Regions from separate parts of the Adlercreutzia wanghongyangiae genome, predicted to be linked through region 1. Evidence: predicted binding sites of a transcription regulator. Region 1 holds the regulator's gene; each other region holds the start of a gene.
The links. Region 1 encodes HrcA, which represses chaperone genes, less so after heat shock. Its sites were predicted from a motif close to TNTTAGCANNCNNNNNNNNNGNNTGCTAANA; they were not measured.
Positions count from the first base shown of each region.

Region 2: the regulator HrcA is predicted to act here: its motif matches at 4,594-4,624, upstream of VIN30_RS07390 (co-chaperone GroES).
Region 3: the regulator HrcA is predicted to act here: its motif matches at 1,141-1,171, upstream of VIN30_RS03050 (ATP-dependent Clp protease ATP-binding subunit).

Region 1 is NZ_JAYMFF010000009.1:153,191-160,595, forward strand. It holds gene VIN30_RS05700 (MiaB/RimO family radical SAM methylthiotransferase) at 1-155, opposite strand, end outside; gene VIN30_RS05705 (RsmE family RNA methyltransferase) at 148-1,050, opposite strand; gene dnaJ (molecular chaperone DnaJ) at 1,233-2,384, opposite strand; gene hrcA (heat-inducible transcriptional repressor HrcA) at 2,442-3,452, opposite strand; gene hemW (radical SAM family heme chaperone HemW) at 3,818-4,975, opposite strand; gene dusB (tRNA dihydrouridine synthase DusB) at 5,164-6,135, opposite strand; gene VIN30_RS05730 (hypothetical protein) at 6,250-6,435, opposite strand; gene VIN30_RS05735 (flavodoxin family protein) at 6,538-7,185, shown strand.
Region 2 is NZ_JAYMFF010000014.1:41,157-48,561, forward strand. It holds gene VIN30_RS07370 (MFS transporter) at 1-17, opposite strand, end outside; gene VIN30_RS07375 (CaiB/BaiF CoA transferase family protein) at 141-1,382, opposite strand; gene VIN30_RS07380 (Hsp70 family protein) at 1,514-2,266, shown strand; gene groL (chaperonin GroEL) at 2,393-4,027, opposite strand; gene VIN30_RS07390 (co-chaperone GroES) at 4,233-4,520, opposite strand; gene VIN30_RS07395 (response regulator transcription factor) at 4,764-5,462, opposite strand; gene VIN30_RS07400 (sensor histidine kinase) at 5,455-6,696, opposite strand; gene nadE (NAD(+) synthase) at 6,761-7,405, opposite strand, start outside.
Region 3 is NZ_JAYMFF010000003.1:85,029-92,433, forward strand. It holds gene VIN30_RS03045 (ion transporter) at 1-945, shown strand, start outside; gene VIN30_RS03050 (ATP-dependent Clp protease ATP-binding subunit) at 1,259-3,841, shown strand; gene VIN30_RS03055 (methylenetetrahydrofolate reductase) at 4,081-4,947, shown strand; gene VIN30_RS03060 (vitamin B12 dependent methionine synthase) at 4,960-5,715, shown strand; gene VIN30_RS03065 (homocysteine S-methyltransferase family protein) at 5,729-7,405, shown strand, end outside.

The DNA of each region.
Region 1 (7,405 bases):
ACGGTGCACGTGTTCACGATGACAAGGTCGGCATCGGCCTCGCCTGACGGCGCTCCCCCACGCCCCACCAGCAGCCGCTCGAAGCCGTCAGCCTCCACGCGATTCACCTTACAGCCGAGGTTGACCACGGCGAAGCGGAAGGCAGGCTTACTCATTGTCCGCACCCACGTCGGCGAACATGCCGGCAAACGACGCGGCAGCGAGCGGAGCCTCGATGATCCCGTCTTCGAAGGCAGAGGCGGAGGCATCGTCGTGCGCAGGGGTATTCCCCATGCCGCCCAGCTCGTAGAGCACGAGCGCCGGGGCCACGATACCGGCAGTCTCGGTACGCAGGATGGAAGGCCCCAGCGTCACGAGGCTCGCCTGGGGGTTGCAGGCCAGAAGCGTGTCCACCTCTTCGGAGGCCAGGCCGCCCTCGGGCCCCACCACCACCGCGATGCGCGCGTCGGCCGCGGGCGTGCGGGTGACGGCGAGCGCTCCCTGCACCGCATCGCGCAGCCGCGCGCTTCCCGGCGCCTCCTCCCAGCACACGAGCACCGCCGTGGCACCGACCAAAAGTGCGGCGGCCTCGCGCACTGACATCGGCTCGCTCACCTCGGGGATGCGCGGCTGGCCCGACTGCATGGCGGCGCTCTTCGCGATGGCGCGCCAGCGCTCGGTCTTGGCCGCGGCCTTCTTCCCGTCCAGCTTCACCACCGAACGCTTGCAGGACACGGGCACGAAGGCGACCACGCCCACCTCGGTGGCATGGCGGATGACCGTCTCCATCTTGTCGCCCTTGGCCAAGCCCTGCAGGAGCATTACCTGCGGGCCCGCCGCGTCCGCTTCCTCATGGCGCGCGACGGATACCATCGGCAGGCTGTCGGAGAAATCGACGATCTCGCACTCGAAGTAATCGCTCGCCGCGTCGATCACCGCCACATGCTCGCCGCGCGCCAGCCGCAGCACCTTGGCGTGCTTGGCATCGTCGGGCGAAAGCCGCAGCGGAAACACCGCCTCCGTCTCGGCGGAAAGCACCTGGTTTTCCAAAAAGAAGCGCGGTAAAGACATTGCAAATTCATCTCTCACTTAATTGGGAACGTCAGCGAGGTTCCGACTGCGCCTGGACGCGCCCCGCCTTTCGTCCAAGCGTACTTCGGTACGCGCCGAGGCGAAAACAGGAGGCCAGGGCAGGTGCAGTCGGAACCGCAGCGTCGGCGTGTCCGCCCGTCCCGTCAGGGCGAACGGAACGATTACTCGAAGATGTCGCGCAGCTTCTGCAGCGGACTGCGACCCTCGTTCACGTTCTCGCCCATCTCGGCGGCCAGCTCCTCCAGAAGCTCGCGCTCGCGCTTGGACAGCTTCTTGGGAATCTCCACGTCGATGTGGGCGAACAGGTCTCCGCGGGCGTCGCTCTTCAGGCGCGGCATGCCGAAGCCCTTGCAGCGCACCACCTGGTCGTTCTGACAGCCCTCGGGCACTTTGATGGTCACCTTCTCGTCCTCGTAGATGCCGTCGATCTCCACCTCGGCGCCCAGGGCCGCCTGCACCATGGACACCACCAGCTTGCAGTGCAGGTTGTCGCCGTCGCGCTCGAAGAACTCGTCGGGGGCGATGCGCACCGTGACGATGAGGTCGCCCGCCGGCGCTCCCTGCATGCCGGCCTCGCCAAAATCGTGGATGCGCAGCTGCTGGCCGTCGCGGATGCCCTTGGGAATCTCCACCGACACGCGCTGGCGGTCGGGCACACGGCCCTGCCCCTCGCACTCGGGGCACGGGTTCTCGATGATGGTGCCGGTGCCATGGCAGTTCGGGCAGGTGGTGGCCGACTGCATGTCGCCCAGGAAAGTGTGTTGCACGGTGACCACCCGGCCGCGGCCGTCGCATTCGGGGCAGGTGACCTCCTTGCCGTCGGGGCCCAGCCCGCTGCCGTCGCAGTCGGAGCACGGCGCCAAGCGGTCGTAGACGATCTCCTTCTTCTCGCCCGTGGCCGCCTCGGCCAGCGTGATGCGGATGCCCACGCCCATATCGCGGCCGTCCTTGCGCACCGCACGTCCCGCTCCGGCCGCAGCAGCACCCCCGAAGAAGGTGGAGAAGATGTCGCCCATGCCGCCGAAGCCGCCGCCGAACAGATCCTCGAAATCGATGTTCACGCCGCCGTAGGGGCCACCGCCGCCCGCAGCGCCCGGAATGGTGCCGAAGCGGTCGTAAGCGGCCTTCTTCTGGGGGTCGCTCAGCACATCGTAGGCCTCGTTCAGCTCCTTGAACTGGTCTTCGGCCTCGGGCGCCTTGTTCACGTCGGGATGCAGCTCGCGGGCCTTGTGGCGGAACGCCTTCTTGATCTCGGCCTCCGATGCATCGCGGGAGACGCCGAGTATTTCGTACAGATCCTTGTTTGCGGCCATGGGGAAGCCTCTTGCCTTTCTTCGTCGATAGCGGAAGGTTCAGAGCGGAAGACGTCGCTATTGGTCGTGCAGCACGCACTGGGCGGCTCGCACGGCGCGGATGGCGTTGCCGTAGTCCATGCGCGTGGGCCCGATGACAGCCACCATGCCCTCGCTCTCGCCGCGCCCGTAGGGGCAGGCAACGATGGACACGCCGGCCAGCTCGGAGGCGGGGTTCTCGTGCCCGATGCGCACCATCACCGGACCGCCCTCCTGGGTGGCGTCGTCGAAGGTGTGCATCAGCACGCGATCGTCCTCCAGCACCTCCATCACCGGCAGCAGCGCCTTGGCGTCGCTGAACTCGGGCTGGCGCAGCAGAGCCGAAATACCCAGGCTGTGGGCGCGCGCCGTATCGGACTCGCCCAGGCATTCCACCACCTCGTCGATGATACGCTGCACGAGCGGGTCGCTTAGGGCCTCCACCGTGCTTGCGTCCATCTGGCGGCGCACGTCGCGAGCCGACCGGCCCACCAGTACGCGGTTCAGCAGGTTCTGGGCGTCGGCCAGCTCGTCGGCGGACACCTCCTCGGTGAAGGCGACGGTGCGGTTGACCACCTGGCCGTCCTCGGCCACCACGATGATGATGGCCTGCCACGGCGACAGCGACACCAGGGTGATCTGGCGGATGCGACCGGCGAACACCGAGGGGGCCATAACGATGGAAAGGCAGTTGGTCAGCCGCGCAAGGGCGGCGCCGGTGCGCTCCATGAGGGCATCAAGCTCGGAGGCGGAGGCACGCAGCTCGTCCACGATGGCGCGGTGCGGCCGCTCCTCCTCGGCCAGCCCCGACAGCAGCAGCTCGTCCACGAAGCTGCGGTAGCCGGCGTCGGTGGGCACACGGCCCGCAGAGGTGTGCGGCTGTTGGATAAAGCCGGCGTCTTCCAGGGCGGAGAGGTCGTTGCGCACCGTGGCCGGGCTCACGCCCAAATGGTGGCGCTCGGTCAGCGTGCGCGAGCCCACGGGCAGCGCGTACTCGATGTAGTCCTCGATGAGCGCGCGCAGCACCCTCTGTCGCCTCTCCGACAGCATCGCCTCTCCTTTCCCTGCGGAAACTGCAACCTTGTGGCGCTATTTTAGCAACCGAGCCGAAGGAGTGCTAACTTTCAACGTAAGCGACACAAGAAGGCAGGTGGAAGGCGTCTGCGAAAAAGAGGAGAGCCCCCTCGCAAGGAACATCCGAAGCCCCGCAGGGGCCGCCCTGGCCGCCCCGTCCCCCACGTAGGGGCGGCCTTCAGGCCGCCCTCCCGGGAGAGACGCGGGGCCACATGGCAAAAACGGGACGGCTAAAGCCGCCCCCTACGAAGTTGCCACGGGACGCGCGTGAGACAGACCAGAGCCATATCGCCATCGCGAACCGCGCAGGCACCCCCGGCCTCCGACGCGCGCGAATCAGGCTAGGGGGCCAAGTCCAACAAGCGGCCGTAGAGCTCGTTGCCGCAGAGCCAGCCGGTCTCGGTGGGGCGCCAGCGCCCGTCGCGGTGCTCGGCAAGACCGAGGGAGGCAAGCTCGTCGAACGCGGCGAGCACCGCGCTTCCCGCCGACGGGAAGGCGGTTCCGTTCGCACCGTTCTCACCGTCGATAACCGCGGCCGCCCGCGCAACCTGCTCGTCGGAAACCCCCTGGGCCATGCGCATGCCCAGCATGAGGTCCTCGGACGCCATCTGCCTCGCATCCAGATCGTCCACCACGCGCCCGTCCTGCACGCGCATGCGACGACACTCGTTCTGGGTCATAGTGACGGCCGAGCGCCCGATTCCCATATAGGGCTTCCCCGTCCAATAGGCGGTGTTGTGCCGGCTCTCGAAACCGGGCTTGGCGTAGCTTGCCACCTCGTAGCGATGAAATCCCGCAGATTCAAGAATGCGCGCGGCAGCCTCCATGCAGGCCGCTTCCACATCTTCATCGGGCTCGGCCATGGCCCCGCTCATCACGGCGGCATCGAAGGGGGTGTGAGGCTCGATGGTCAGCGGGTACACCGACACGTGGGAAACACCGAGGCCCACGGCCTCGCGCACGCTCTCCGCGAAAGACTTCTCACTTTGCCCGGGAATGCCGCACATCAGGTCCACCGACACGTTCTCGAACCGCTCCTGAGCCGCACGCACCGCCGTGCGGGCGGCCTCGGCGTCGTGGGCGCGGCCGAGAATGCGCAGCACCTCGTCGTCGAAGGATTGCACGCCCAAGGACAGCCGGTTCACGCCGAGGGCCCAGATGTCGCGCACCATGGACGCGGTCAGGCTCTCGGGGTTCGCCTCCATGGTGCACTCCACCTCAGGCGTGAGGTGCACAGACGTCGAAAGCGCGTACAGCAGCATGGAAAGCCGCCCCATGCCAATGAAACTGGGCGTGCCACCGCCGATGTAGACCGTCTCCAGCGCCCCCAGCTTCTCCTCCTTGGAGGCCCGGCGGACATCCATCACGAGCGACTCCACGTACTCGTCGATGACCGGCGAGTCCCGTTCCACCGCCGAAGTGGCGAAATCGCAATACCCGCACCGCCCCACGCAGAACGGAACATGCAGGTAGAGCGCCTTATAGGGATCGTAGGTCATGAGGTACCTTTCCTTCCGAGCGAGCAGTCTGACGATAGGGGGCGTTGCAACCGAGCGAGTTCCGCAGCGAACAGAGCAGTCCAATGGACTGTTCTGCAGAGCGAGGACTGTCTGAGCGAATTGCAATGCCTCCTAGCGCCAGACGGACAGAGCCGAATCAAAACGCTCGATAGTGCGCGATGGACACATCACGAATGCTCCCACGCGATCGCGAGCAAGTCATCGAATACCTGGTTGAAATCCTCCAGCGTCGTGCAGTAGTTGATGCGGCCGCGTGCAGCGGCGGCTCCGGGCAGGCCGGCCATGTACCACATGGCGTGCTTGCGCATGCGCACGATGTTGCGGCCCTCGCGGTGGGTGAGCAGCTCGGCGTGGCGGCGCGCCATGGCAATGCGCTCGCCCACCGTGGGCGGCGCCGGCTCGGGCTCGCCCGCCAGCGCGGCCTGCACCTGGGAGAACAGCCACGGGTTGCCCTCGGCGCCCCGGGCGATCATCACCGCGTCGCAACCCGTCTGCGCGGCCATGGCCACGGCGTCGGCCCCGCAGCGGATGTCGCCATTGCCCACCACGGGCACCGCCACCGCCTCGCGCACGCGCCCGATGACGCCCCAATCGGCACTTCCGCGGTACAGCTGCTCGGCATAGCGCCCGTGCACCGTCACGGCATCGGCTCCCGCCTCTTCCATCAACCGGGCGAAGACAGGTGCCGTCTCGTCGCCCTCGGCCCAGCCGCGGCGGAACTTCACCGTCACGGGATGCGCCACTGCCCCCTTCACGGCACTCACGATGGAAGCGGCGAGTTTCGGCTCCTTCATGAGCGCCGACCCGTCGCCCTTCGACACGATCTTGCGGGCCGGGCAGCCCATGTTGATGTCCAGATAGGCCAGGCTCTCCCCCATCTCCTGCTCGATCCAGGCGGCTTGGGAGGCCATCACCGCGGGCTCGTGGCCGAACAGCTGCACGGCCACCTGGCGCTCGCCATCGGCCAGGACCAGTAAGTGGCGCGTCTTCTCGTTGGCGAAGGACAGCCCCTTAGCCGACACCATTTCCGTAAAGGCCATGTCGGCGCCGGCCTCGCGGCACAAGGAACGAAACGCGATGTCGCTCACGCCGGCCATGGGCGCCAGCAGCACCCGGTATTTCCCGAAGAGCCCCTCCATTTAGCAGGCTCCCGTGGCACGCGACGCCAAACAACCAATCGAGGCGGCCGCGGCCGCCACACGGGAAACAGCGGCGAAAGCCGCCCCGCGCCCAGGGAATCCCCGCTCCATGGGCTACAGGATCCCGAAGATCAGCAGGCCGATGAGCGCGATGAAGCCCACGACGAACAGCAGGCAACCCACACCCACCAGCGTTTTCGACGTGCCGGTCATGCCGGCGCGCTCCTGCTCCTCGGCGGCCTTCTTCTCGTTGAACGGGTCGTCAATCCAGTCGTATGTCTCGTCTTCGTGCTTCGCCATCGCGCCTTCCTCACCGTTTTCCGGCAACTCGTTTGCTCGATCGAACAGTGTAGCCGATGCTACAATCAGCCCGAGCAAAATCCAAGAGAAGAGGAGACAATCGTGAAGGTACTGCTTATCAACGGAAGCCCGCGCATGCAGGGTAACACCCGCCGCGCCCTGGAAGAGGCCGCGGAGGCTCTTCAGGTCGAGGGCATTGAGACCGAGATCGTCTGGGCGGGCAATAAGGAGATCCGCGGGTGCATCGCCTGCGGCATCTGCGGAAAGAACGGCGATAACCGCTGCGTATTCGCGAACGACGTGTGCAACGAGCTTATCCAGAAGGCCGCTGCGGCCGACGGCCTCATCGTGGGCTCGCCGGTGTACTACGCCGGGGCGGCCGGCTCGCTCATCTCGCTGCTCGACCGCATGTTCTACGCCGGCGGCAGCCTGCTGCGCTTCAAGCCGGCAGCCGGCGTGGGCGTGGCGCGGCGCGCCGGGGCCATCGAGACGGCCGATCAGATCAACAAGTACTTCCAGATCAACGGAATGCCCGTCGTGCCGAGCAACTACTGGGCCATCGCCTTCGGCCGCACCCCCGGCGAGGCGGCGGGCGACGCCGAGGGGCTGCAGACCATGCGCACCCTGGGGCGCAACATGGCGTGGATGCTGAAGTGCATCGAGGCGGGCCGTGCCGCCGGCACCGAGCCGCCGACCCTGGAGCCCAAGGCAATGACCAACTTCGTACGAGGGGATCTGCAGGAAAGCTAGGTCCGCGCAAAACGGGGCGGCTGAAGCCGCCCCCTACGAGGTTTCGCGCGCCGACGCCGGCGGGGCTTGCGCGGAGCCTCACCGTCCTTGTTCGCGGGCGCACCGCCCTTGCCCCCCCGGCATGTCGCCCTCACTCTCTCCGCGCGCCGACGCCGCCGGGGCTTGCGCGCCGTCCTCGCCTCTTGGCGTGAGCTATCCGCGCTTCTCGTTTCCCTGTAGG
Region 2 (7,405 bases), on a different contig from region 1:
CGCGGTTTTGCTCCCATAGCGAGAAACGCCCTCCTTCATTGAGAAGTGCCGGGGCCCAATTCGCCGGGATCGTCCCTGTCGGGAACACATCCAGCGGGGCACCCGGCACCTTTTTGCACCTGTGCTTTACCCGAACGCGCCTAGCCGAACGGGGTCTCTTCCTTCTTCAGCAGCTTTGCGTCGTACATCGCGGCGATCTGATCGGGGGTGGCGCCCAGCTCTTCCAGAATGTCCTCGTTGTCGGCGCCCACAAGCGGCATGCCGCGCCAAATCTGACCCGGATTGTTCTTCAGCTTCGGCACGATGTTCACACCGCGGATGGTGTCGTCGTTGTAGGAGTTCTTCCATTCCGTGAAGCTCTCGCGAGCGATGTAGTGCGGGTCCTTCTCGGCGATGGCGAAGTTGTAGATGCGGCTCGCCGGCACCCCGCACTCCAGCATGATGCGCTCGGCCTCCTCGGCGTCGTGCTCGCCGAAGAACTTCTCCATGGCCGCCTCCAGCACGTCGCCGGCCTCGCTGCCGAAGGGCACCACCGGCGTGCCCACGGGGAACAGGTCGCTGCCGTATTCCAGACCGAAAGCGGGAATGGCCTTCTTCACCACGCCGGGACCCAGAATGAGCACGTAGATGGGCACACCGTCCTTGCAGATGTAGGTGCCGTAGCCCGCCGACGAGGTGGAGTGCGAGCCCTCGCGCACTGGCAGGGCCCCGGTGTTCAAGTAGTTCACCGCATAGAAGCCCTCGCAGCGCAGCATCGACTCGTACTGGGCCACGTCCACGCTTTCGCCCTGGCCGGTCTTGCTGGCGTTGATGTAGCCGGCCAGCGCGCCCAGATCGGCCATGAAGCCGGCATAGTAGTCGGACACCTGGGGGAAGGCCAGCACGGGCAGGCGATCGGGGAACCCGTTCATGTCCATGAAGCAGCCGAAGGCCTGGCCGATGCCGTCAAACGAGGCACGGCCGATGTAGTCGGGATCGCCCGTTTGGCCGAAGCCGGAAATGTGCACGATGGTCAGGCGCGGGTTGATCTCCCACAGCACCTCGTCGGGCATGCCCCACTTGGCCATCTGACCGCCGCGGAAGCCGTCCATCAGGATGTCGGCGTCTTTCAGCAGCTCGAAGAAGAAGTCGCGGCCGGCGCCTTCCTTCACATTCATGCACAGCGAGCGGGTGTTGCGGCGCTCCATCTGAGTGCCCCAGCCCTGCAGCGTCGGCCCCGTGGGGCGGGACGTGTCGCGGCCGAGCGGGCTCTCGATGCCGATCACGTCGGCACCCAGGTCGGCCAGAAGCCCGCAGGCGAAGGGGCCGGCGATGGCCATGGTGAGGTTCACGACCTTCACGCCCTGCAGGGGACCGAACTTCGGGCACTCTTCTGTTTTCATGGGATCCTCCTTTTATGTCGGGCCGCCGCAGACGGCGGCATCTCCTGTCCGGTGTTGTGCAAAATTCATGCCATACTGGCATGGATTTTGCAGTCCCCTTCCCAGAGCCCATCGACGAAAGCGAGGCGCCCATGGCCGCGAACAACCTTCCCAAGCCGCTTCCCTGCGAGAGCGTTGCCGTGCAGCTGGAGCCCACCGACGGCACGCTGCCTGCGAGCCTGGGCATCGAGGTGCCGGGCGGGCGCGTGGAACGCGTGCTGGAGCAGGGCATTCGGCTTCCCCATCGCCATACCGCCCTGTACTCCACCGCCGACCCCTACCAGATGGCCGCGGAATTCCACATCGTGATGGGCGAGCGCGTGCTGGCTCGCGACAACCTGGATGTTGCCCGCGTGCGTGTGCGCAACGTGAAATGGAGCGGCGCCGGCGTGCCGCAGATAGAAATCGCCTTCGAGGTAGACAAGCGAGGTCTGCTGACCATCGCCGCAGCCAACAAGGACAAGAAGAGCACCGAGATGCTGGCCCATGTGGCCCTGCCCACGGTAAGCGACGCCATGGTTCGGCAAGCCCAGGCCGACGCCGAGGCTCACCGCGACGAAGACGCCGTCCACGAGCGCAATATCGAGACGATGCTTTCCGGCTATTACCTGATGGATCAAGCCTACGAGCGCTTCGCCCTGGCCAAACGCCGCATGAACTTCGTCCGGAAACGCGCCTACAAGGCGGCCCGCAAGCGCCTGAGCCGCGCGCTGAGCGTCATGCCGCCCGAAGCCACCCCCGCCACCATGGCCGAGCTTGAGGCAGCTCTGGACAACTTCCGCGCCGTGTACGATGGTATGGCCGACGACTACCGCGCCGTGAAAAGCTGGTGGGGCAAGAAGTAGCCCCCATTCCCGGTTAACACCCGAATTCCAGCTCGTAGCAACAAGAAAGGCGCCCCGAGGGGCGCCTTTCTGCGAGTTAGCTTGCTCGGCGCATTGCCGAACCGTCAGGCCTTGCGGGCGTGCGGCTTAGTACATGCCGCCGCCACCGCCCATGGCACCGGCCAGGGCGCTCAGATCGGGACCCTCCTTGGGGATCTCGTTGATGGTAGCCTCGGTGATGAGGATGAGGGCCGCCACGGAAGCCGCGGACTGCAGCGCGGTGCGGGTCACCTTCACCGGGTCGTTCACGCCCATGGCGATCATGTTGCCGTACTCGCCGTTGGCGCAGTTCAGGCCCTCGCCCTTCGGCAGGCTCTTGACCTTCTCCACCACGACGGAGCCCTCGAAGCCGGCGTTCTGCGCGATGGCGCGCATGGGGGCCTCGATGGCCTTGCGGATGATGTTGATGCCGACTTCCTCGTCCTTGTCGGAGGCCACGACGGAATCCAGGGCGCCGATGGCGTCCACCAGGGCCACGCCACCGCCGGCGACGATGCCCTCTTCCACGGCCGCGCGGGTCGCCTGCAGGGCGTCCTCGATGCGGGACTTCTTCTCCTTCAGCTCGGACTCGGTGGCAGCGCCCACCTTCAGCACGGCCACGCCGCCGGACAGCTTCGCCAGACGCTCCTGGGCCTTCTCGCGGTCGAAGTCGGAGTCGACGCGCTCCAGCTCGGCGCGGATGATCTGGATGCGGTTCTGGATGTCTTCCTTCTTGCCAGCGCCGTCCACGATAAGGGCGGTGTCCTTGGTGACCTTCACGGTCTTGGCGGTGCCGAGCATCTCCATGGTGGCGTCGGCCATGGTCATGCCGAAGTCCTTGTCGATAACCTGGGCACCGGTGACCACGGCGATGTCCTCCAGGATGCGCTTGCGGCGGTCGCCGAAGCCGGGGGCCTTGATGGCCACCACGTTCAGGGTGCCGCGCAGGCGGTTCAGCAGGATGGTGGAGAGAGCCTCGCCCTCGACGTCCTCAGCCACGATGAACAGCGGACGGCCGGCGCGCATGATCTCCTCCAGCAGCGGAACCATGTCCTGGATGGAGTTGATCTTCATGTCGGTGAGCAGCACGAAGGGATCCTTCAGCACCGCCTCCATCTTCTCCATGTCGGTAGCCATGTAGGGAGAGATGTAGCCGCGCTCGTACTGCATGCCCTCGACGATCTCCATGTCGATGCCGAAGATGGTCTGGGACTCCTCCACAGAGATGGCGCCGTCCTTGCCCACGGCGTCCATGGCCTCGGCGATCTTGTCGCCGATGGCCTCGTCGCCAGCGGAGATGCGGCCGACGTTGGCCACCTGCTCCTTGGTGGACACCGGCGTGGCGTCGGCCTTGATGGCGGCCACGATGGCGTCGGTGGCCTTCTCGATGCCGCGGCGGATGCCCAGGGCGTCGGCGCCGGCGGTCACATTCTTCAGGCCCTCGGATACGATGACGTCAGCGAGCAGGGTGGCGGTGGTGGTGCCGTCGCCGGCCACGTCGTTGGTCTTCACGGCAACCTCGCGCACCAGCTGGGCGCCCATGTTCTCCACGGGGTTCTCCAGCTCCACTTCCTTGGCGACGGTCACGCCGTCGTTGGTGATGAGCGGGGCGCCGTAGGACTTCTCCAGGGCGACGTAGCGGCCCTTGGGGCCGAGCGTCACCTTCACGGCGTCGGCCAGCTTGGACACGCCCGCGGCCAGGCCGGAGCGAGCATCGGTATCGAACTTGATTTCCTTAGCCATAAGTTCGCGTTCCTTTCAGAAACTTTTTCTTTTAGATCAAAACTAAAATCAACAATGGAAACAGCAGGCTTTTCGTGGTGAGTCGCATAGCCCTGAAGGTTCTGCGGCCTTGAGCTAAGCAGCCTTCGCGCTGTGTGCGAAAGACCGCAGGTTCTGAAGGGCTAGGCGGCCGCCACGGAAAGCCATCGGGTGGTTGAATAATTAATTATTCAACCACCGCAAAAATGTCGTCGGCGCGGAGAATGAGCACATTCTCGCCGTCCAGCGCGATCTCGGTGCCGCCGAACTTGCCGTAGATGACCTTGTCGCCCACCTTGACGGGCATGGGGATCAGCTTGCCGTCCTTGTCCAGCTTGCCCTCGCCCACGGCGAGAATGGTACCGGTCTGGGGCTTTTCCTTGGCGTCGGAGGCCAGGAACAGTCCGGAGGCGGTGGTGACCTCGGCCTCGTCCTGCTTCAGGATGACGCGGTCGCCCAGAGGCTTCAAATTCATAGCTTGCCGTCCTTTCAATGGTTTGCGTAGTGCGGGTGCACAACCTCTCATTTAACCACTCGATCGGGTTAAGTGCTAGCACTCCGCGACTACGAGTGCTAAACAGGTAGACATCATAACAGCAACGGGACGGAATACAAGGGGGTGGGGAGAAAAACTTGAGTTTTTTCCGCTCAAGTTTCCTGTGATTATGCTCTTGATCAGGGATTACCTAAGCGCTCTGATTTTTGTGCACCTGCGCAGCTATTTTCCCGCCGGCGCGACGAGGCCCGTTTCGTAGGCGAACACCACCAGCTGGGCGCGGTCGTGGGCGTCGGTCTTCGCCATGATGCGTGCCAAGTGCGTCTTCACCGTGGCCGGCGAGATGAACAGCTCCTCGGCGATGTCGTCGTTGGAAAGGCCGCGCGCCACCAGCATGAGAATCTCGCGCTCGCGGTCAGTGAGGCTCGCCAGAGCGGTGCGACGACCGTCGGCGGCCTCGGCACTCCCCCATCCGGCGCGCGGGCGGGCGGCCACGAAGGTTTCCACGAGCCGGCGCATCACCGAAGGCTGGATGAGCGCATCGCCGTCGGCCACCACGCGGATGGCGGCGGCAATATCGTCGGGGTCGGCATCCTTCAGAAGGAAGCCGCTCGCCCCGGCGGCCAGGGCATCGAACACATACTCGTCGATATCGAAGGTGGTGAGCACCAGCACGCGCGTTTTAGACAGCAGCGGGTTACCCGTGATGGCACGCGTGGCGTCGATACCGCTCATCTCGGGCATGCGAATGTCCATAAGCACCACATCGGGCTTCAGGCGCTGCGCCTCGGCCACGGCCTGGGCGCCCGTCTTCGCCTCGCCGACGATCTCGATGCCCTCGTAGGTGGAGAGGATCATCTTGAAGCCGCTGCGCACCAGATCCTGGTCGTCCACCACCAGCACGCGAATGGGATCAGCCATCGGACTCCTCCTTCTGAACCAGCGGAATAGCCACGGCAATGCGCACACCGCCCCAGGGGCTGGGCTCGGCGGCGAAGGTGCCGTGCAGAAGCCGCGCCCGCTCGCGCATACCCAAAAGCCCGTGATGGTCGGCCGGCGCCTGGGCGCCCGTCAGCCCGCGTCCGTCGTCGTCCACGGTCAGATGCGCCCAGCCTGCAGCGGCATCGGTCGCAAGGGTGACGGCGGCCCGGGTAGCATCGGCGTGGCGCACGATGTTGGTGGCGGCCTCCCGCGCGATGCCATAGAGGGCTACATCGATGAAGGTGGGCACCACGGCGCGATCGTAGCCTTCCATGGCCAACGATGCCTGGATGCCGGCGCCTTCCAAGTAGGCCGTCAGATCGGCCATGCGCTCGGTGCCCTCGGTGGGCGCGGTTTCCGCCGGCCCCTCGCCGGTGCGCAAAACCCCGATCATGGCGCGAATCTCCTCCAACGCCGTCTTCGCCGTGCGGCGCACCTCGGCGATGGCCGCGCGGGCCGCCGCCGGGTCGCGGTCCACCAAACGCTCGGCCGCCGCAGCCTGGATGCTTACCGCCGACAGTGAGTGTGCCGTAATATCGTGCACCTCCCGTGCGATGGACACGCGCTCGGCCTCCACGCGGCGACGCGCCTCGGTCTCGCGGGTGCGCTCGGCGGCCAGTGCCCGTTCCTCCACGGCGCGCAGATGCTCCTGATGCTCGTGCAGGGCATAACCGGCGAAGGCGGCCGCCAGGGCCAAGGCCCCGTTCTGGAACAGCGTGAGCTGGGTGAGAATGCGCGACTGATCGGGCGGCGCCGGGGCGAACAGGAACACCGCCACCGCCACCGCGCAGGCGGCCACCGCCTCGCCGCGCGACCGCGTGGAGGCAACGGTGAACAGGGCGATGAGCGGCCCTGCTACCGAAAGCGCGATGCCGTTCATTTCCATCTGAAGCACGGCCCAAGCCAGCAGCGTCCATGCGAACACCGGCCAGGGGAACCGACGCCGGGCAACCAGGGGCAGCGTGGTCAGGGCGATGGCCCCCAGCGACAGCGCGGTGGGCACCATGGCCTGAATGCCCATGAGCCGCCGCATGAAATCATCGGGAATGAGCAGGTTCACCGCCAGCGTCAGCTGCAGGCACGCGAACCCGAAGGCTCCCAACGCGATCACCGCGTCGATAAGCCAATCGGTGGCGGAAAGCCGCCGGGCGCTCTGTCGGAATAACCTATCCATGAGCATCATGGTAAACGAGCGGGGCGACGACCGCCATACCCCGACCGATGTAGTTGCAAGGCTGTTAAACGTAGAATGCCGTCGCGGGATACGGGGGCTCCAGGGCGCGTTTGAAGGCATTGGCGGCCGTGCGTGCGAGAACGTAATCCACCAGCTGCGCGGCCTCCTCAACCGAGCGGCCCTCGTCGGCCAGCAGCGCGACAATCTCGCTGGCGTCCCTTCCCCCTTCCACGCTCGCCACCAGAATGCGATCCAGCGTGGCGTAATCGACCCCCAGCGATTTCTCGTCCTCCTGGCCGGGCGCCAGCTCGGCCGAGGGCGGCTTCACGAACACGTTCACGGGAATGGGCAGCGCGGCGCCCTCTTCGGCGGCACGGCGGTTGCGGGCGCGGGCCATGGCGAACACATCGGTCTTGTACACGCCTCCCAGCGGAGCGAAGGCGCCGGCCGTATCGCCGTACAGGGTGGAATACCCCATGCAGGCCTCGGACTTGTTTCCCGTGTTCAGCATCAGCCACCCGTGGGCATTCGAAAGCGCCATGAGACACACCATACGGCAACGGGCCTGGGTGTTCTCGGCGGCCAGGCCCGAAAGCGCCCCGCCGCACGCCCGGGCGAGCACCTGCTCGAAGGCCTCGAAGGGCTCGCAGATGGATATCGTGCGCACGGGAATGCCCAGGTTCTTCGCCAGAGCCTCGGCGTCGTCGAT
Region 3 (7,405 bases), on a different contig from region 1:
TCGCGCGCTCCCGAGTTCAAGCGCCAGACGTTCTACGCCCTGGAGAACCTGCGCAAGGCGAACTGGCCGGCGAAGATCGTGGGCGGCGCCCTGTTCACGCTCATCTTGCTGAACGCCGTGGTGGTGTTTTTCTCCACTCAGCCGGGCCTCGATCCGGTGGCGGCCAGCGTTATCCAGGGCTTTTACCGCTTCTCGACGGTGTGCTTCTGCTTGGAATACCTCGCGCGCATCTGGATTGCCGACCTGGCCTACGGCAACTGCTCGCCGTCCCGGGCTCGGCTGCGTTATATCTTTTCGCCCTGGGGCATTATCGACCTGCTGTCGTTCGGGCCGAACCTGGTGGCGTGGTTCGTTCCCATTACCCCTCAGGTGCAGGATATCATCAGCGTGGTGCGTCTCGTGCGTCTTGTAAAGATATCCCGCTACATGCGTGGCCTGCGTACCATCGGGCGTGTGATCGCCAAGCACTATCATGAGATCGTGGCGGCGTTTCTGGTCATCGCCATGCTGGTGGTGGTGTCCAGCGTGGTCATGTACGAGATCGAGCACCCGGCCCAGCCCGACAAGTTCAACAATCTGCTGTCGGGCGTGTACTGGGCCGTGACCACCGTCACCGGTACCGGTTACGGCGATTTGGTGCCCATCACGCCGGCCGGGCGCATCGTGGGCTCGGTCATCATGTTTTTGTCGGTGGCGCTTGTGGCCATTCCGGGCGGCATTTTCTCGGCCGGCTTCGTAGCCGAGTTCCAGAACGCGAACCTGCGCAAGATCGAGCGCGACGTGCGTCGCGAGGATGCACGTCAGGACGGCCGCGACGAGCGGGAACGGACGGCGCAAAAGGGCGGCAGCGACTCGGATGGCAGTGCGCCCGCGCAGAAGGGCGGCACCGCCTCGGCCGACGAGGTGCCCGCGCAGGATTCTTCCCCGAATGTGCAACAAAAATGACGATCGAGCGAGTTCCGGAGTCACGAAAACTCGCTCGATCGTCATTTTCTCTGCATTCGGGAGCGAAAACGGCGGCTTGAACTCGCCCAATCGTGCTTTTCTCTGCAGGGATCCTCCGAAAGCGTGCGCCGGGTGCATTTCGACGCGTTTCGCCCCTCACAACGTGCCCACAAATGGAGGATTCCCGAGACCCAGGTTTAGCAATTCGGCCGGGTGAGTGCTAAACTGCTCGGGAACTATATTCCGTGCCCGGCGCACCCGAGATCGCGAGAGAGTATCTGCAGGCGGGCACCAACGAAGGAACGAGGAAGCCATGTCATTCGAGAAATTCACGGACAAGGCCCGCAAGGTGCTTGTCCTGGCTCAGGATGAGGCGCGCGCGCTCCACCAGCCCTACGTGGGCACCGAGCACATTCTGCTCGGCCTCATTCAGGAGAAGGACGGCTTGGCCGCCCAGGCGCTCGACCGTCTGAACGTCACCTACGACGGCGTGGTGCAGGCCATCCGCCAGGTGGTCACCATCGACGAGGACGCCGACGTGTCCGGCCACCTGTCGTTCACGCCGCGCGTGAAACGCGTGCTGGAGAACTCCCTGCGCGAGGCCATGCAGATGGGCCAGTCCTACATCTCCACCGAGCATTTGCTGCTGGGCATTGCCCGCGAGGGCGAGGGCACCGGCCTGGAGGTGCTGGGGCGTTTGGGCGTGACCGGCGACGACGTGCGCGGTGCCCTGAACGATTTGGTGGGCCAGTCGCCCGTGTACGCGGGCCGCAGCGGCTTCGACGGCCCGGCGTCGTCGGACTCCATGCTCACCGAGTTCGGCACCGACCTGACCAAGAAGGCCCGCGAGGGCAAGCTGGACCCGGTCATTGGCCGCGCGGCGGAAATCGAGCGCGTCATGCAGATCCTGTCGCGCCGCCAGAAGAACAACCCGCTCATCCTGGGTGAGCCCGGGGTGGGCAAGACGGCCATCGCCGAGGGCCTGGCCCAGCTCATCGTGAGCAACCAGGTGCCCGACATCCTGCGCGGCAAGCGCCTCGTCACGCTGGACGTGTCGGCGCTCGTGGCCGGCTCGAAGTACCGCGGTGAGTTCGAGGAGCGCCTGAAGAAGGTCATCAAGGAGGTCATGGACGCCGGCGACGTGCTGCTGTTCATCGACGAGATCCATACCATCATCGGCGCCGGCTCGGCCGAGGGCTCCATCGACGCGGCCGCCATCCTGAAGCCGCCGCTGTCGCGCGGCGAGATCCAGATTATCGGCGCCACCACGCTCGAGGAGTATCGCAAGCACCTGGAGAAGGACTCGGCTCTGGAGCGTCGCTTCCAGCCCATCACGGTGAGCGAGCCCAACGAGGAGCAGGCCGTGCGCATCATGGAGGGCCTGCGCGACAAGTACGAGGCGCACCACGGCGTGCACTTCACCGACGAGGCCCTGACCGCCGCCGTGCAGCTGGCGAACCGCTACATCCAGGATCGCTACCTGCCCGACAAGGCCATCGACGTGATGGACGAGGCCGGCGCCCGCATGCGCATCCGCAACATGACGCTGCCCAAGGAGCTGCGCGATCTGGACGACAAGCTGCGCAAGATTCGCTCCGAGAAGGACAAGGCCATCGGCGACCAGAACTTCGAGCGCGCCGCCGAGCTGCGCGACGAGGAAGAGGCCGTGAAGAAGGAGCGCGAGGAAGCCGAGAAGCAGTGGGAGGAGGACACCTCCAAGACCGTGCAGCAGGTGACCGTGGAGGACATCGCCGATGTGGTGTCCATGTCCACCGGCGTGCCCGTGAGTAACCTCACCGAGGCCGAGACCGAGAAGCTGCTGCGCATGGAGGGCGTGCTGCACGAGCGCGTCATCGGCCAGGACGAGGCTGTGACCGCGCTTTCGAAGGCCATCCGCCGCTCCCGTTCGGGCCTGAAGGATCCGAAGCGTCCCGCCGGTTCGTTCATTTTCCTGGGCCCCTCGGGCGTGGGCAAGACCGAGCTCGCAAAATCGCTCGCCGAGTTCCTCTTCAACTCCGAGGACGCGCTGTTGTCCTTCGACATGTCCGAGTACATGGAGAAGCACACGGTGTCGCGCCTGGTGGGATCGCCTCCGGGCTACGTGGGCTTCGACGAGGGCGGCCAGCTCACCAAGGCCGTGCGCCAGCGCCCCTACTCGGTGGTGCTCTTCGATGAGATCGAGAAGGCGCACCCCGATGTGTTCAACATTCTCCTCCAGATTCTGGAGGAGGGGCGTCTTACCGACGCCCAGGGTCGCACCGTAGACTTCCGCAACACCGTCATCATCATGACGTCGAACGTGGGCGCGCGCGACATCACGACCACCACCACGCTCGGTTTCTCCAACTCGGGCCAGAACGGGCTTTCCGATAAGGAGATCAAGAGCCGCGTCATGCACGAGCTGAAGAACGCGTTCCGCCCCGAGTTCCTGAACCGCATCGATGAGATCATCGTGTTCAAGAGCCTCACCGAGGACGAGATTGTGCAGATTGTGGACCTCATGGTGGCCGAGCTGCGCGAGCGCATGATCGCCCAGAACATGACCATCAACCTGGACGAGGCGGCGAAGAAGCTCGTGGCCAAGGAGGGCACCGATACCGCCTTCGGCGCGCGTCCTTTGCGCCGCGCCATCCAGCGCCTTTTGGAGGACCCGCTGTCCGAGCAGATCCTGGAGGGCCGCTGGACTTCCGGCTCGGTGGTGGACGTCACCGTTTCCGAGGACGGCGAGGAGCTGGTGTTTTCCGAGGGCACGGGCAGCATTCCCGCGCCCCGCAAGCGCGACTCCATCGCGCGCGACGCCGAGCTGCTGCTCACGAACTATGATCTGGGCCGTGCTGGTCTCGGCAGCGGTTCGGGGGTGGGCGCCCCCGCTGGCTCCATCGCTGGCGGCGAGTAAGCGTCGAGGCTGGGACACCTTACCGGGTAACGCGCCCGGTTTTCCTGCCGGTTGCAACGGGGAGGCTCTGCGGGGCCTCCTTTTTTTGTGGGGGCTAGGGCCTGGACACCATACTGGGCAGGGCGCCCCGGCCCCTGTCGCGCGAGGCGCTTCCGCTCTGCCGTCGGGCGATGGGGATGCGATGGCGGGGGCGCGCGGCCGTATAATGGGTGGTCACGTTACGGAAAGAGAGAGTTCCCATGCAAAGTGTCGCCCAGCTGTTCGCCCCGCGCTCGATTCCCTTCTCAGTGGAGATGTTTCCGCCGAAAGGCTCGCTGACCCTTGAGGACGCCCGCCAGGTGGTGGGCGGCATGGCGCTGGCCCGACCCGACTTCATCTCGGTCACCTGCTCGGCCGGCGGCAGCGGCAACGGCGGCCACACCGTGGATGTGGCCGCGCTCATCCAGAACGAGGCGAACATCCCCGCGGTGGCGCATCTCACCTGCGTGAACTCCACGCGCGCGACGGTGGAGGCGGCTATTGCGGTCATGAAGGAAGCCGGCATTACCACGGTGCTCGCCCTGCGCGGCGACAAGGTGCCGGGTGCCGAGGCGGGCGATTTCAGCCACGGCGCCGACCTTATCCCGCTTCTGAAGGACGCCGGTTTCTGCGTGGGCGCGGCGGCCTACCCCGAGGGGCACATCGACTGCCTCGATCTGGACGAGGACGTGCGCTACCTGCGCGCGAAGCAGGACGCCGGCGCCGACTTCTTCGTTACCCAGCTGTTCTTCGACAACGCCGACTTCTACCGTTTCCGCGAGCGTGCCCTATCTGCCGGCGTCACGCGGCCCATCACCTGCGGCGTCATGCCGTTTCTGGGGAAGTCGCAGATCCAGCGCATGGTGTTTCTCTGCGGCAGCTCGTTGCCCTCGCCCATCGTGAAGTTGCTGGCCAAGTACGAGGACGACCCGGCTGCCCTGCGCCAGGCGGGCGTGGAATATGCCTGCCGCCAGCTGGTGGACTTGGCTCGCAACCAGGTGGACGGCGTGCACGTGTATTCCATGAACCACCCCGACATCGCCCAGGCCGCCGCCCGGGCCCTGGCCGACGCGGGCTTCCGCGGCTAGGTGGGGAAGGCGATGATGGGGGAGGGCGGCGAGCGATTCGGTTGCGACGCGTGCTTGCGCGTGGAAGGGGCTGCAGAGGCCGGTTTGCGGCCGGCTCGGTCCGTGGGCGCCGAAGAGTTCGCGGCCTCGGCCGGCCCTCTGGCCGGCGAGGGGCGCCCCTGCGCGCTGACGGCTTCGGTGAAGCGCCGTGAGGCCTGGGCGTTTCTGGGGCATCGCGGCCAGGCTGTGGACGACGAGCTGGCTGCGCGCTTGGAAGAGGCCGCCGCCCTGTGCGAGCGCGAGCTTGCGCCTCGCGGTATGTTCCACATCTTTCCTGTGACCGCCACTGATGCGGGCGTTGCGGTGGAGGGCACGGGCCTGGTACTTCCCGGTGAGTCTATCGCGCGGCACCTGCGCGGCTGCGATAAGGTGGCGCTTCTGGCCGTCACCCTGGGGCCGGCCAGCGAGATGGTGCTGCGCCGCGAGGCCGCCATCAGCGCCACGGGCGGCATGCTCGTCGACGCCTGCGCCTCGTCGCTCGTGGAGCAGGCGGCCGGCGTGCTGAACGAGGCTGTGGACGCGGCCGCCGCCCGGTGCGGGCGCGAGGCCACCTGGCGGTTCAGCCCCGGCTACGGCGACTTGCCCCTCACCGTGCAGGGGCCCTTTCTGGAGGCGCTGGACGCCGGCCGCGCGCTGGGGATCACGCTCACGGCGGCGAACATGCTCGTGCCCTCGAAGAGCATCACGGCCATTGTCGGATTCCGCAACCCCGCTCTGCGGGAAAAGTGAAAGGGAGAATGCCATGGGATGCAAGCGCGATGTGCGCATAGCCAACGATCACCTGCGGCGAGTGCTCGCCCGCGAGGACTTCCTGCTCTTCGACGGCGGCATGGGCACGCTCGTGCAGGAGGCGGGCCTCGCGTCGGTTCACGAGAACCCCGACCTGCTGAACCTGACGCACCCCGATGAGGTCGCGGCCATCCAACGCCGCTACGTGGAGGCCGGCGCCCAGTGCATCACCACCAACACCTTCGGCTCAAACCGCCTGAAGCTGGAAGGGGCCGGTGCCGCGGTGACCGAGGTGTACTCTGCCGCCGCCCGGTTGGCGCGCGCGGCCGGGGCGCCGCTCGTGGCCGGCGACATCGGGCCCACCGGCGCCCTGCTCGCGCCCTTGGGATCGCTTTCCTTCGACGAGGCCTACGACATCTTCGCCGAGCAGGCCCGCGCGGCCGAGGCGGCCGGGTGCGACCTCATCGTGGTGGAGACCATGACCGACCTTCTGGAGGCGAAGGCTGCGGTGCTGGCCGCCGTGGAGCAGACCGCGCTGCCGGTGTTTGCCACCATGAGCTTCGGCGAGGACGGCCGCACCTTCCTCGGCACCACCCCGACCATCGCCGCGTCCACGCTGTCGGCGCTGGGCGCTGCGGCCGTGGGCCTCAACTGTTCACTCGGCCCCGACGAGCTGGCGCCCCTGGCCGCTGAGGCCGCGCCCTTCGCGCGGGGGCTGCTCATGGCGCAGCCCAATGCGGGGTTGCCGCGGGTGGAAGGCGGCCGCACCGTGTTCGATGTGGGGCCCGACGAGTTCGCCCGGGCCATGGAGCCTATTCTGGATGCGGGTGCCACCGTGGTGGGCGGCTGCTGCGGCACCACGCCGGCGCACATCGCCGCCCTCGCCCGGCTGCTGCGCGATCGGCGATGCGGCGCGCCCACCTACGCGCCGGCCTTCACAGTGACGGGCGCCCAGGCTATGACGAACCTGCCGGCCGGCGAGGCGCAGGTGGCCGTCATCGGCGAGCGCATCAACCCCACGGGGAAGAAGAAGCTCAAGGCCGCCATTCAGGCCGGCGACTTCGACTACCTGGTGGGCGAGGCCGTGGCCCAGGTGCGGGCCGGTGCCGACATCCTGGACGTGAACGTGGGCGTGCCCGGCATCGACGAGCCGGCCGTGCTGCTGCGCGCCGTGGAAACGCTGCAGGCCACTTGTCCCGCGCCCCTGCAGCTGGATTCCGCCGACCCCGCCGCCGTCGAGGCGGCCGCGCGCCGCTATGCGGGACGCCCCATGGTGAACTCCGTGAACGGGAAGGCGGCGAACCTGGCGGCGGTGCTGCCCGTGGTGGCGCGCTACGGCTGCACGGTGGTGGGCCTCACCCTGGACGAGGACGGCATCCCGCCCACGGCCGAGGGGCGCCTCGCCATCGCGCGGCGCATCGTGGACGCCGCCGAGGCGCACGGCATTCCCCGCGAGGATGTGGCCATCGACTGCTTGGTCATGGCCGCCGCCACGAACCAGGCCGAGGTGCGCGAGATTCTGCGGGCGGTGACGCTGTGCAAGCAGGAGCTGGGCGTGCGCACCGTGCTCGGCGTGTCGAACGTGAGCTTCGGACTGCCCGCGCGCCCGCTTGTGAACTCGGTGTTTTTGGCAGCTGCCTTCGGGGCCGGGCTCGACATGCCTATTTTGAACCCGCTTTCGGCCCGCTAC